4 regions of the Noviherbaspirillum sedimenti genome follow, and region 2 is predicted to be linked to each of the others. Evidence: predicted binding sites of a transcription regulator. Region 2 holds the regulator's gene; each other region holds the start of a gene.
What was found. Region 2 encodes sigma-54, which starts transcription at its own class of promoters, with help from an activator protein. Its sites were predicted from a motif close to TGGCANGNAANCTGCTTT; they were not measured.

Region 1 (3,418 bases), 580 kb from region 2:
CGAAAATAATGCGTGATTCGAGCAGGCCGAATTCCGAGGATTTGAAAATCAGCACGCGCGCCAGCAGGATTCCCGTGGCCGATATGACGATAACCAGGCCTAGAATGCCGCGGCCAAAATACAGCTCGGGCAGCAGATAGAAAACCAGGGTCAGGATGCCGAAGCCGAGGGCGAAGGCCGGCATCAGGCGCAGGAGGGTATTGCGAAAACCTTCGCGGTATTTGAGTTGATACATGCCCAGCGCGCTCATGCTGAAGAGCATGGTCATGGTAAAGGCGCAGGCTGGCAGGAAGAAGCGGTCGAAATGCGCCGCGAAGCTGTCCGTCGTATCGCGGAAGCGAATGCTGGTGCCGAGATAGACCGACACGATCAGGACAAGAACTTCCACGGCAAACAGGATGGAAATTATTTTGGATACGTGGTGATTGGATATTCGTAACATCGCCAGTCTGCAGAAAAATTGCCCCATTGAAAAAAAGGCTAGTCAAAAGATTACTACAACTTATCAACATTTCCCACAGTCAAATTGTGAAAAATCGTGTAAAAATCGTTTAAAAGTTTCTATGTGGAATTAAAATTGCAGATTATCTGAGCGCCCCTGAGAATTCCCCATGAAAGTTGGCGGATGCTCGAAGCAGGCGCGCATGCAAAAAAACCCGCCTTCCAGAAAAGGCGGGGTTTCTCGGAAACCTGGAGCAGCTGGCGCTACGCCGTTACCATGATGTTGATGCGATGATCAGGCCTGCTTCTTGCGCCGTGCAAGTCCCGCCAGGCCGGCCAGGCCGAGACCCAGCAAGGCCAGCGAACCCGGCTCGGGAACAGTGATGGACTCGACATAGACCACCATGTCCTGGTAATCCTTGTCCGAATAGGCCGCCAGCTGGTCTTCCCATGCCAGGATGAAGCTCGCCGAACCCCACACGCCCGGCGCTCTGGTCGGCAGCTTGATCCAGTCGCCATCGCCCTGGAAGGCGACCAGCTGGTCATTACCGCCGTTCAGGCTGGCTTGCGAGTAAAACGTCGGGCCGTTCGCGGTGCCGAGATAATAGCCAAACAAGGAGCTGGTGAACTGCACGCCGGTGCCGAAGTTGACCGAAAACTGGTTCGAGTCGTTGACGCTCAGGAACGCCTGGCCGCCGCTGGAGGCAGCGCCGCTGAACAGTTGCAGGTAGGTCGTCGGATTGTAGATATCGTAGATGCCGAAAGTATTCGTGCTTGCACTGCCGGCAACTTCGATGATCATGGTCGAGACGGAACCGCCGGAGGCTTCGATCAGGAACGTGCCGCCTTCATCTGCCTGGTTCAGGTTGACATCAGGTGCGGCCGACAGCGACGTGCCTGCAGCAGTGTACAGGCTGTTGATCACGGTTTGCAGATCGGGCGATTCCCCGCCCAGAAAAACCGGCGTAGCGAAAGCTGACGTCGAGGCGACGAGCGCAACGCCAGCCAGAAAAGATTTGATCATGTTCATATTAACCTTCCTTAAGTGCTGTATGCATTCAAAAATTATTGTTTCGGCAAACATAAAGCAGATAGCGTGCCAGTCAATAAAATCAACTACTTACAGAAATTTAAGGGGGTGAGTGTAAGAATGGTCGACACTGAAAAGATGGCACGCAAGCCGAAACAATTTATTTCAGGCTAACTGCGCTCGTTGATAAAAAGTTACTTCTGAAAGGATGGGTGGATTTTCTATACAGCGCAGTAATTTTCCGAACGTAGTTTTGTGTTTCCGGATAAGGGGGGGCCGCGATGATATTGCACCGCGCGTTCGCCGGCGTTATATGCCGCAACCACCAAGGGGACATTTCCCTGAAAAAAGGCTAAAAGCCATTGCAAGTATGAAAGCGCCCCCTTGATGTTTTCTTCGGGATCAACCGCATCCTTTACCCGGAATCTTCGTGCTGTTTCGGGTATCAATTGCATCAGGCCATGGGCATTTTTAGGCGAGACTGCCCGCGAATTGAAAGCGGATTCCACGCGGATGATCGCCAATGCCAGTTGGGGATCGATGCCATAGCGCGGTGCCAGTTTGTGTACGAGATCGTAAACCGGCCCTCTGGGATAAACAGGCGCCAGACTTTCCAGGTCGACAGGGGCGGGCGTCGGAGGCAGCAGGCAGGCGGGCAGGGTGAATGCCGCATCGGCAGGAATGTAGCGCAGCATTTCCTGCGCCTGCGTGTGTCCCTGGCGGGCGGCCATTTCGAAGAAATGCCGGGCAATGCCATCATCCCTGTCGATCCCTCTGCCATGGGCATACATCCATCCAAGCGCGTACTGGGCGTTTGCATGGCCAGTTTTTGCCGCCATGCAATACAACGCAATTGCCTTGCGATAATCCTGCGGCACGCCTTCGGCATGTTCATGGCGTGCGCCCAATGCGGTCTGTTCTTCTACAGAAAGTTTTGTAATGCCATCCATAGCGCCAGCGAATGCTTCGCCTGCGCGGGCAGTATCGACTGCGAGGCTGTGCATTGCCAGCATCAACAACAGTATGAACAGCGTGCGGCCAGTCATGAGTGCGCGGGGGAGCCGGTCAATCTTCCGGTTTCGATGAAATAAACGCCTTGTGAAACAGATGCTGCGCCAGCAGCAGGGGCGGCATGCGCAGCCAGTTGGCGCGTATGTACAGCAGCGTGCGGGCGATGCCGCTCAGGCTGTCTGTACATCCCGCATGGTCCGGCAAGAGGGCGCGCAGGAAGAGCGCATCCATCATGGCCAGCAGGGCATTGCCGGGGCGGCCCAGTTGCGCCGCCTGTGCCAGTGTGTCGGGCGGGATGCTGGTATGCAGCATGCGGGCGGTATAGCGCAATGCGTAAAACAAGGGCCGGGTCAGTTCCAGCGCCACGGCGCGTTCAATCAGCAGCGGCCAGAACGCCGGCTGGCGGCCGAAATGGCGCAGCAGATTGTCGAGGTCGACCAGGTCGCGCAGGCCGTTCTCCAGTTCGCCGTCATGGAACAGATGCACGGCGCTGTGCAAGACCATGTCGGCCGGCGCCAGTGTCAGCAAGGCGGTATGCCCCGCCACCGGGCATGCCGCGGCGCGCAGTTTTGCGGGGTCGGGATGCACGGGAGCGGTTTCCGGCACGATCGCATGATGCACATCGATGACGGTCATGCGGCGGATATGCCGCATCGGCGGCAACTCGTGCATCCAGGTGCGGTAATAGCGCTGGTCGTAGGCGTCATGGTGGGTCGCTGCCCAGCCATGCAGCATCAGCGCCGCTTCGACTTGGTCCAGCTTTTCTTTGGGGACCAGGATGTCGATATCGGAAAACAGCCGGCCGCGCGCGCCGGGCAGTTGCGCCATGACATAGGCGGCGCCTTTGAGCAGGATGATGGGCACGCCACTGGCTGCCAACGCTTGCCCGATCAGGGAAACTTCATGACGCACCGCCAGCACATGCCGTTCGGCGAG
Region 2 (3,418 bases):
GCCGCTGCCGTGCCGGGCCGTTTGCTGGGCTGTCTGATAAAGGAAACGGATGTCGCCACCAGCGCAAAAGGCTTTTTCGCTATTGCTGCAGAGAAGTACTGCATCGACCGCGTCGTCATCGCGCCAGTCCAGCAGTGTGCGCGTGATCGTGCGCACCATGTCCAGCGACAGCGAATTCAGCGCTTGCGGGCGGTTGAGGGTCAGCAGGCCAATGCGGTTCTGGACACAGGTCAGAATATGTTCGTTCATTGTTCTCGATAATAAAAAAGGGCGCCTGGATTGCGCCCCTGATGGGATCTCTGAAAATCAGCGCTGGAAGCGGCTTACTCCTCCGGCGCGCTGGTGGCCGATGCAGGCAAGTGCTTGATCGCCTGGTGCTGATGGTCCTGGATCATGGTTTTGTACTTGATGACCTGGCGGTCGAGCTTGTCGATCAGGGCGTCGATTGCCGCATACAAATCGTGAGCGATGGATTCGACATGCACATCCTTGCCACGCATGCGCAGCGTGATTTCCGCTCTCTGGCGCTTGTCTTTCTCGGCGAGCTTGTCTACGGTCAGGATGACCGCAGCATCAATGACATGGTCGAAGTGGCGCCTGATACGCTCCAGCTTTGCATGCACATATTCCCGGATGGAAGGGGTCAGTTCGAGGTGATGTCCACTGATGGTCAGATTCATACAGCGCTCCTTGGGATGAGGTCACTGGCGGTTCGTGGTCGACAAACATGCTTGGCCGCCCGAACACAGCAACAAACACAACAAATACTACAAAGACTTGCGCAGGTTAACCGGGGGGATTCTCAGGGCTTCGCGGTACTTGGCCACAGTGCGCCGGGCCACCACCATGCCTTGCTCCTCCAGCATTTCTGCAATCTTGCTGTCCGAGAGAGGGTTCTTGGTGTCTTCTGCTCCTATCAATTGTTTGATCAGTGCCCGTATCGCCGTCGATGAAGCTTCGCCGCCGGATTCAGTGGCGACATGGCTGCCGAAGAAGTACTTCAGTTCAAACATGCCATGCGGCGTCAGCATGTATTTCTGGGTTGTTACACGAGAAATAGTACTCTCGTGTAAACCAAGTGTATCAGCAATTTCACGTAACACAAGTGGGCGCATGGCAACGGCGCCATGGGAGAAAAAATTGCGCTGCCTTTCCACGATGGCTTGCGCGACGCGCAGAATCGTATCGAAACGCTGACGCATGTTCTTGACCAGCCATTTTGCTTCCTGCAATTGCGACGTGAGTGAGCCCTCGCCCTTGTTTTTCTTGAGGATATTCGCATACAAGGCATTGACCCGCAGCCGCGGCATGACATCGTGGTTAAGGGTCACTTGCCAGCCATTCTTGCCGCGTTTGACGATGACGTCCGGGACGACATAGTCGGCTGCATCGCTGGCGAAGATGGCGCCGGGATGCGGATTGCATTGCCTGATGACGTATTGGGCTTCGCGCAAATCCTCATCGTCGCAATCGAGCAGTTTTTTCAGCTTGTTGAAATCGCGCTGGGCGAACAGGGAGAGGTGCTGCTCCACGATCGTCAATGCCATGCGCCGCGTCACCATCGGGATTTTCGGCATGCGGCGGATTTGCAAGGCCAGGCATTCGGCGGCATTGCGCGCACCGACGCCGGCCGGATCGAAGCTTTGCACCAGTTTCAGGGCGATCGTCAATTCTTCCAGTTCGATTTCCAGTTCGGCGGGAAGCCGGCCATGGATTTCTTCCAGCGGTTCTTCCAGGTAGCCGTTGTTGTCGAGCGCATCGACGACCAGTTCGACCAGCGCGCGGTCGCGGATTTCATGTGAACCGAGGCGCATTTGTTCCAGCAAGTGTTCACGCAGGGTGACATGGTGCGCTTCCAGTTGCGGACGGGCGTCGTCGTCTTCCGGGGCCTTGCCGGTGCGCGCGACATCGTCGAAGCTCCATTCGGCCTCGCCGTTGCCGGACTCCTGGGATTCGCCGCCTTCGCCACCTTCGTAGGTGGATTCGCCATCGGCTGCCGGCGCTTCTTCGGCCGCGGACTTTTCCGCCGTGCCCGCATTTGCGTTGATGGCGCCGTCGGCCAGCAGCCGCACCGAGTGGTCAAGCGGATCGTCGACGCGCTCCAGCATCGGGTTGTCGGCGAGGATTTGCTCCAGTTCCTGCTGCAGTTCCAGCGTCGACAATTGCAGCAGGCGTATCGACTGCTGCAATTGTGGCGTCAATGCCAGATGCTGGGAGACGCGTAGCTGAAGGGACTGTTTCATGGAGATGCGCTTGCTTACATCCGGAAGTGTTCGCCGAGATAGACGCGGCGTACCGATTCATTGGCGATGATGTCATCCGGGCGGCCGCTGGCCAGCACCACGCCCTGGTTGATGATATAGGCGCGGTCGCAGATGCCCAGCGTTTCACGCACATTGTGGTCGGTGATCAGCACGCCGATGCCGCGTTCTTTCAGGAAGCGCACGATGCGCTGGATTTCGATGACGGCAATCGGATCGACGCCGGCAAAAGGCTCATCCAGCAGTACGAAACGCGGGCTGGTGGCCAGCGCGCGGGCGATTTCCACGCGGCGGCGCTCGCCGCCCGACAGCGACAGGGCCTGGTTGTCGCGCAGCTTTTCAATTTGCAGCTCCGCCAGCAGCAGGTCGAGCTTTTCTTCGATCGCCGCTTTCGACAGCGACTTGCCATTCTCATGCTGCAGTTCCAGCACGGCGCGGATATTCTCGGCGACGGTCAGCTTGCGGAATACCGAGGCTTCCTGCGGCAGGTAGGACAGGCCAAGGGTGGCGCGCCGGTGGATCGGCAGGCGTGAAATGCTGACATCGTTGAGCGCGATCTCTCCCGCATCGGCGGGCACCAGTCCGACGATCATGTAGAAGGCGGTGGTCTTGCCGGCACCGTTGGGACCGAGCAATCCGACCACTTCGCCGCTGCCGACTTCGAGCGAGACGTCGCGCAATACCTGGCGTGCGCCATAACTTTTCTGTAATCCGCTGGCAAGCAGTCTGCTGCTCATTCTGGCAATCCTTGTGTCATTTCTTTGTTTCGTTGCGCGGCTGGATGACCGCCTTGATGCGGCCGGCGCCGGGCTTGCTGGTGTCGGAAGGTGTGTTATTGACGGCGAAAAATTCAGTACGGTTATCATAGGAAATGAATTCCCCTTCGACTTCGTCCGTGATCTTATTGCCTTCCAGGCGACGCATCCTTGCTTTTGAAAACAGTTTCGCGACATCGGCCTTGTTGTCATATTCGATGCGGTCGGCTTCGCCTTCGATCCAGAGGTTTTCGCCGCCATCGCGCTTTTGCCTGAAGCTGGCCAGTTTTCCCTGGCCTGCGTACAAGGTCGCGAACTGGTAACCCGCGGGATCCTGCGTCACCACCATCTTGTGCGCCTTCATGATGAGCGTGCCGCGGGTCAGCACGACATTGCCGGTGA
Region 3 (3,418 bases), 320 kb from region 2:
GCACTGGTTTCGCCGCCCCACATGCGCGGGATCACCGAATAGGTGCCGTCCTTCTGGATGTTCGCATGCGAGCGCTCGTTGATGTAGCGCGATTGCGGATCGTCCTTGGCCTCGTGCGGCCAGGTCGAGATCAGGTAATAGTTCAGCGCCGGGCGGCAGGACGAGCAGCCGTTGGGCGTGCGCCATGCCATGAGCTGCATCACGTCGGGGATCGTCAAGAGCTTGTTGGCCTTGATGGCGTCGCGCACTTCCTGGTGGGTGTGGTCGGTGCAACCGCACATCGGCTTGGCCTTGGCGGAGGTCGAATAATCGCCGCCGGCGGTCGCCATGATGATCTGTTCCACCAGGCCGGTGCAGGAGCCGCAGGACGCCGACGCCTTGGTGTGCTTGCGCACGTCCTCCAGGGTGAACAGGCCTTTTTCCTTGATCGACTTGACGATGGTGCCCTTGCACACGCCGTTGCAGCCGCAGACTTCGGCGTCGTCCGGCATGGCGGCGGCCTTGGTGTAACCTTCGTGGCCGACATCGCCGGGACGACCGGTATTGGATTCGCCGAACATCAGGGTGTCGCGGATCTCGGTGATATCCTTGCCTTCGCGCAGCAGCTTGAAGTACCAGGTGCCGTCGACGGTATCGCCATACAGGCAGGCGCCGACCAGCTTGTCGTCTTTCAGCACCAGCTTCTTGTAGACGCCGCCGATGGGGTCGGACAGGATGATTTCCTCGGTGCCTTCGCCGCCCATGAAATCGCCGGCGGAAAACAGGTCGATGCCGGTGACCTTCAGCTTGGTCGAGGTGACTGAGCCCTGGTAGCGGCCGATGCCGAAGTTGGCCAGGTGGTTGGCGCAGACCTTGGCCATCTCGAACAGCGGCGCCACCAGGCCGTAGGCAGTGCCACGGTGGTTGACGCATTCGCCGACGGCATAGATGCGCGGATCGTATGTCTGCATGGTGTCGTTGACGACGATGCCGCGGTTGCAGTGCAGCCCGGCCGATTCCGCCAGCTTCGTGTTGGGGCGAATGCCGACCGCCATCACCACCAGCTGCGCCGGCACTTCGGTGCCGTCGTTGAAACGCACCGACTTGACGCGGCCGCTCTTGCCATCATCCTTGTCGCCGAGGATTTCCTGGGTATTTTTCTGCAGAAGGAAATTCAGGCCGCGTTCTTCCAGCGATTTCTGCAGCATCTTGCCGGCGACCATGTCGAGCTGGCGCTCCATCAGGGTGTCCGACAGGTGCACCACCGACACTTCCATGCCGCGCAGCTTCAAGCCGTTGGCAGCTTCCAGGCCGAGCAGGCCGCCGCCGATGACGATCGCCTGCTTGTGTCTGGCGGCCGCCTCGATCATGGCATTGGTATCCTGGATATCGCGGTAGGAAATCACGCCTTCCAGATCCTTGCCCGGCACCGGCAGCACGAAGGGGTCGGAACCGGTGGCCAGCAGCAGGCGGTCGTATTCCGCCGTGGTGCCGTCCTCGGCGATCACCAGTCGCCTGGCGCGGTCGATCCTGGTGATCTTTTTGCCAAGGTGCAGGGTGATATTGTTTTCTTCATACCAATCGACATCATTCAGCATGATGTCCTTGATGGTCTGCTCGCCGGCCAGCACCGGCGACAGCAGGATACGGTTGTAATTGGCATACGGCTCGGCGCCGAACACGGTGATGTCATAGACGTCCGGAGCGAGCTTGATCAGCTCTTCCAGCGTGCGCACACCGGCCATGCCGTTACCCACCATTACCAGTTTCAGCTTCTTCATTGCACTACCCTCCTCGTTGTTCTCTCCCTCTCTCTAGCAAAAGCAATGCCAGTTGTCGGTGCAGGGAAAAAGCCAGAAAAAACGCAAGGACGCCCCCTCATGGTGAATTTGCCCGTCCTATTTGGTGCAAGGCACCGCGTCGGATCATTTTTGAAATTCGCCTCTTATATGTGTGCACAAAAATGATGGCATGGCACTTGCATAGGGCATGGCATTCACTTTTTTGGACCCGCGGGGACTTATGCAAAAATCATCATTCTGGAAGGCGGGTCACACGCCGACACTGCTGGCCGCATTCTTTTATTTCGACCTGAGTTTCATGGTCTGGGTAATCCTCGGGCCGCTTGGCATACTGATCGCCAAAGATCTCGGTCTGTCGGCTGCACAAAAAGGCATGATCGTCGCCACGCCGCTGCTGGCCGGCGCGCTGCTACGCATTGTCATGGGTGTGCTGGTGGACCATCTGAAACCGAAGACGGCAGGCGCGATCGGCCAGGTCATCGTCATCGCCGGCATGTTCTGGGCCTGGCTTGGCAATCTGGACACTTATTCCAGCATCCTGACGCTGGGCATCCTGCTGGGCGTGGCTGGCGCCGCCTTCGCAGCGGCGCTGCCGCTGGCCTCGCGCTGGTATCCGCCGGAACACCAGGGCACGGCGCTGGGGATTGCCGGCGCCGGCAATTCCGGCACCGCCTTTGCCGCCCTGTTTGCTCCCGGCCTGGCGCTGGCGTTCGGCTGGCAGAATGTCTTCGGCTGGTGCCTGATCCCGCTGGGCATCGCCTTCGTCGTCTATATGGTATTTGCCAAGGACGCGCCGTCGGCGCCGCCGCCGAAATCGATGGTCGAGTACCTGCATGTATTGAAGGACAAGGATGCCTGGTGGTTCATGTTTTTCTATGGCGTTACCTTCGGCGGCTTTTCCGGCCTGGCGTCGTCGCTGGCGATCTACTTCAACGGTCAGTACGGGCTGTCGGCGGTTACCGCCGGCTATTTCACCGCCGCCTGTGTATTCGCCGGTTCGCTGGTGCGCCCGCTCGGCGGCCGCATCGCCGACCGCATCGGCGGCATCAAGACCCTGTCGATCATGTACATGCTGGCGGCGACTTTCCTGTTCATCGCCAGCGTCGGCTTGCAGTCGCCGATGACGGCAGTGCTGGTCTTCGTGATGGCAATGCTGGCGCTGGGTACCGGCAATGGCGCAGTGTTCCAGCTGGTGCCGCAGCGTTTCCGCAAAGAGATTGGCGTCATGACCGGGCTGGTGGGCATGGCCGGCGGCGTCGGCGGCTTTTTCCTGGCGTCCAGCCTGGGATATGCGAAGCAGCTGACCGGCAGCTATCAGGCTGGCCTGGTCATTTTCGCCTCGCTGGCGGTGATCGCCCTGATCGGCCTGTCGCTGGTGAAGGGCCGCTGGCGCACCACCTGGGGCAGCGCGGCGATGACGACGGCGAAAATCTGATCTATATAATGTTGGGGACAGAGTAATTCGACGCGCTGCGGCGTCTCTTAAACTCTGTCCCACAAATATGCCACTTTTGATCTCCGCCGGCCATGCCACCGACGCTGGAACCCGTCCCCGCAACGAGGACTTCGTCGGCATGGTCACGCCTGGCGAGCCCGAGGTTTCCACCAAGGGCTTGCTGGCTGCGATCGCCGATGGC
Region 4 (3,418 bases), 590 kb from region 2:
AAAGGGGATCGGCGTCTCGTGCGCCAGTGCGCGGTAATAGAAAATGCAGGTGCCGCGCCGATAGGGGCTGTCGGGCCGCACGGGCGCTGCCTGCAAATCGACCACCTCGCCCTTTTCCATGCGCGCAGTCCACTCGGCTTCGCCCACTGCGGGAAAACGCGCCACCATGAAGGCCAGCATGTTTTCCCAGACGCCCTCCCCCAGCCAAAGGTAACTGGGCGAAACGCCATCACGCACCGGCAAGGGCGCGCTGAGTTTGCGTCGATTGGACCTGCTCATCGCTGCTCCAGCCGCCTCACCACTGACAAAAGGGGTGCGCAATCAGGCTGGAATTGAAATAACGCGCATCGTCCGTGACTTCCTTGCCGATCCACTCGGGCAAGGCGATCGCCTGCTCAACGCTGTCGAGCTCGACTTCGGCAACCACCAGCCCCAGGTTATCGCCGAGGAATTCATCGACTTCCCAACACAGCCCCTTGCAGGCCAGCGTATAGCGGCGCTTTTCGATCAGCGGCTTCAGGCACAAGGTCTCCAGCAGCGTGGCGGCATCCGCAAGTGGAATTTCATACTCGAATTCGGGGCGGGCAATTCCTGCCGCCAGGCCCTTGACCGTCATGAAAGCCCGTTCGCCGGCGATGCGCACACGCACGGTACGCGCCTTGTCGGTAGACAGATATCCTTGCCGGTACAGTACGCCCGCGGTGGCGCGCTTCCAGGCGTCGCCGGTGACGAGAAACTTGCGTTCGATTTCGATGGCCATAACTTGCTAACTAAAATGAAGCAACAGGATAGCAAAGATCGGCCGAATCGGCGCGCAAGGCGGACGAATAGCCAGCAAGAACCCACGAAAAAAATGGCAGCCCGCAGGCTGCCATCTTCATTCCAGATCCGCTCGCGCAGCGAGAATTTCAGGCCTTTTTACGCTTTGCAGCCAGCAGGCCGAGCAAACCGAGGCCGAACAGGGCCAGGCCGGTCGGCTCCGGCACCGGATTGGTACCGGAGAAGGTGCCGGCTTCGATGAACACGCCCGAATCCAGAGCGAAATCGCCCAGGTCCTTGATCAGGAATTCAAACGTATTCGTGCCAGTGATGCCTGTTGCCTGCGCAACCAGCACGGTAGTCAAACCGTCATACCCGAGATCCAGGCCCAAAACCGTGTTGTCACGATAGTAGGCGGCGTTGCTGCCATTATTGACATTATTGATCGAAACGACACCACCAGCACCAGGCAACAGGGCAACATTTACGCCATTCAGGCGCAATTCGAACTGGTCATTAAACTGCGAGCCCACCCATTCATTGTATTCTTCCGACGCAAACACATACTTGAAATAGACGTTACCGGTATCGCTGGTGAAATCGAATTTCAATGAAGTGGTCGTACCGGAAGTGTCGCCGCAGTTGGCGGAAGTATTCGGGCCCGGAGCGCAGTTGACAGTTCCGGTTGTCAGCAAAACGCCGCTGGCAAAACCGACCGAGTCCGCGCCGCCGGTAAATGTGCCGGTCGCAGTCGAACTTGCTGTCGAAAGAAATGTGGCATTGCTGATGGAAACGCCGGAGCCGCCCAAGGCATTTGCCAAGGCTGTTGCATTATTATTTGCGGTAACAACCAATGCGCTTGCCGAACTGGCGGCCATCGACAAAGTCAATGCTGCCAGGATAGAACTCAACTTGGAAAATTTCATGATTGACTCCTTTAAATTATTTTCGCCAGGATTTCAAAAACCAGTTACCAAAGCGACTTAAAGCGACAACTATGCCAGCATGAATTTTCATTAATTTTCAAATACTTACGAATTTTTCCATCGGAAAACATTTAAATACTGTAAAACCCATCGACAAGATTTCCCCTCACCTGACGTAGAGCAAAACTGCGCACAATGCGTCAAAGATTTCCCCGAGGAAGCATAGATTCTCCCAAGCAATACGCCTCCCCATTTCATAGTTGTTAAGGTATCATCACAGGCATGAATATCGGGCGCGTCTGCCCGACTCATGCAATGCTGCACGCCTGGCATAAATTTTCCCTTGATCAACTCGGGCCCGCACAACAAAGCGAAGACAATGCAAGTAATCGAAGAGATAAAGGCACTGCTGGCCGAAACACTGAACCTGGGCGCCCGCGCGGAAAGCCTGAATGCGCAATCCAGTTTGCTGGGCAGCTTGCCCGAACTCGATTCGATGGCGGTCATTCACCTCATCACCGCGCTCGAAGACCGCTTCGGCATCATGATCGAGGACGATGACATCAGCGCCAGCACCTTCGAAACGGTCGCCAGCCTGGCGGCATTTGTCGACAGCAAACTGGTGCAATGAACACGCCGCAGGAGATTCCTTCAGCGCGGCCGTTTTTCCTCGATGCCGGGTCCGGCAATCGCTTCTGTCTTTATCACGCGCCTATCAGCAAGAATGATTGCCGGGGTGCCATTATTTACGTTCATCCCTTTGCCGAGGAAATGAACAAATCCCGGCGCATGGCAGCACGCCAGGCCAGGACATTCGCTGCGCAAGGCTACGCCGTCCTGCAAATCGACCTGCTGGGTTGCGGCGACAGCAGCGGCGACTTCGCCGATGCGCGCTGGGAAATCTGGAAGGAGGATCTGGCGCATGCTTACGCCTGGTTGCGCCATGAAACCGCTGCCCCGATCAGCCTGTGGGGCCTGCGTCTCGGCGCCCTGCTGGCGCTGGATTTTGCCAGCGGCTTTCACGAAGAAATCCAGGGTTTGCTGCTCTGGCAACCGGTCCTGCGGGGCGAGCTATTCCTGACGCAATTTCTGCGACTGCAACTTGCCGCCGACATGCTCACCGGCCAGTCCCAAGGCGAGAATGGCACGCGGCAGCTGCGCGCCCGACTCCAGACAGGAACCAGCGTGGAAGTCGCCGGCTACCGGCTCGCGCCGGCGCTCGCGCAAGCCATCGATACCACGGATGCCGCCATCCTGGCACCGCCCCGCTGCACCACCTACTGGTTCGAACTCATGCAGGGCGCGGACCGCCCGCTAACGCCGGCGGCCAGCCGCCTGGCCGCCGCCTGGACGCAAAATTCGGTCGATCTGCGCATGCATCAGTTGCAATGTCCGGCATTTTGGATAGCGCAGGAAACCGTCGATTGTCCGGATTTATTATCGGCCACGAGCGCCGCTTTCGGCGTCGCGCCAACATGAATTTCGAGGAACGCGCCCTCGCTTTTCCCTGCCAGGGAGCCTGGCTGTACGGGATTTTGAGCATGCCCGCCGAAACGGCCTCACGCGGCGTGTTGATCGTGGTCGGCGGTCCGCAATATCGCGCCGGGAGTCACCGGCAATTTACGCTGCTAGCCCGGCAACTCGCATCGGAAGGCATCCCGGCGATGCGTTTCGACTACCGCGGCATGGGCGACAGCCAGGGTGCAATCCAAAACTTTGAAGATATCGGCGAC

Region 1: the regulator sigma-54 is predicted to act here: its motif matches at 1,526-1,543, upstream of D3878_RS10030 (PEP-CTERM sorting domain-containing protein).
Region 3: the regulator sigma-54 is predicted to act here: its motif matches at 1,947-1,964, upstream of D3878_RS11220 (nitrate/nitrite transporter).
Region 4: the regulator sigma-54 is predicted to act here: its motif matches at 1,745-1,762, upstream of D3878_RS23775 (choice-of-anchor L family PEP-CTERM protein).

What each region holds. Positions count from the first base shown of each region.
Region 1 is NZ_QYUQ01000002.1:2,153,457-2,156,874, reverse strand. It holds gene D3878_RS10035 (TIGR03013 family XrtA/PEP-CTERM system glycosyltransferase) at 1-442, opposite strand, end outside; gene D3878_RS10030 (PEP-CTERM sorting domain-containing protein) at 737-1,471, opposite strand; gene D3878_RS10025 (transglycosylase SLT domain-containing protein) at 1,693-2,421, opposite strand; gene D3878_RS10020 (nucleotidyltransferase domain-containing protein) at 2,537-3,418, opposite strand, start outside.
Region 2 is NZ_QYUQ01000002.1:2,734,247-2,737,664, reverse strand. It holds gene D3878_RS12770 (enoyl-CoA hydratase/isomerase family protein) at 1-249, opposite strand, end outside; gene hpf (ribosome hibernation-promoting factor, HPF/YfiA family) at 324-680, opposite strand; gene D3878_RS12760 (RNA polymerase factor sigma-54) at 768-2,243, opposite strand; gene lptB (LPS export ABC transporter ATP-binding protein) at 2,258-2,998, opposite strand; gene lptA (lipopolysaccharide transport periplasmic protein LptA) at 3,015-3,418, opposite strand, start outside.
Region 3 is NZ_QYUQ01000002.1:2,415,898-2,419,315, forward strand. It holds gene nirB (nitrite reductase large subunit NirB) at 1-1,760, opposite strand, end outside; gene D3878_RS11220 (nitrate/nitrite transporter) at 2,002-3,216, shown strand; gene D3878_RS11225 (bifunctional protein-serine/threonine kinase/phosphatase) at 3,284-3,418, shown strand, end outside.
Region 4 is NZ_QYUQ01000002.1:2,146,117-2,149,534, forward strand. It holds gene D3878_RS09970 (RluA family pseudouridine synthase) at 1-279, opposite strand, end outside; gene D3878_RS09975 (CYTH domain-containing protein) at 296-760, opposite strand; gene D3878_RS23775 (choice-of-anchor L family PEP-CTERM protein) at 909-1,685, opposite strand; gene D3878_RS09985 (acyl carrier protein) at 2,065-2,316, shown strand; gene D3878_RS09990 (hydrolase 2, exosortase A system-associated) at 2,313-3,164, shown strand; gene D3878_RS09995 (hydrolase 1, exosortase A system-associated) at 3,110-3,418, shown strand, end outside.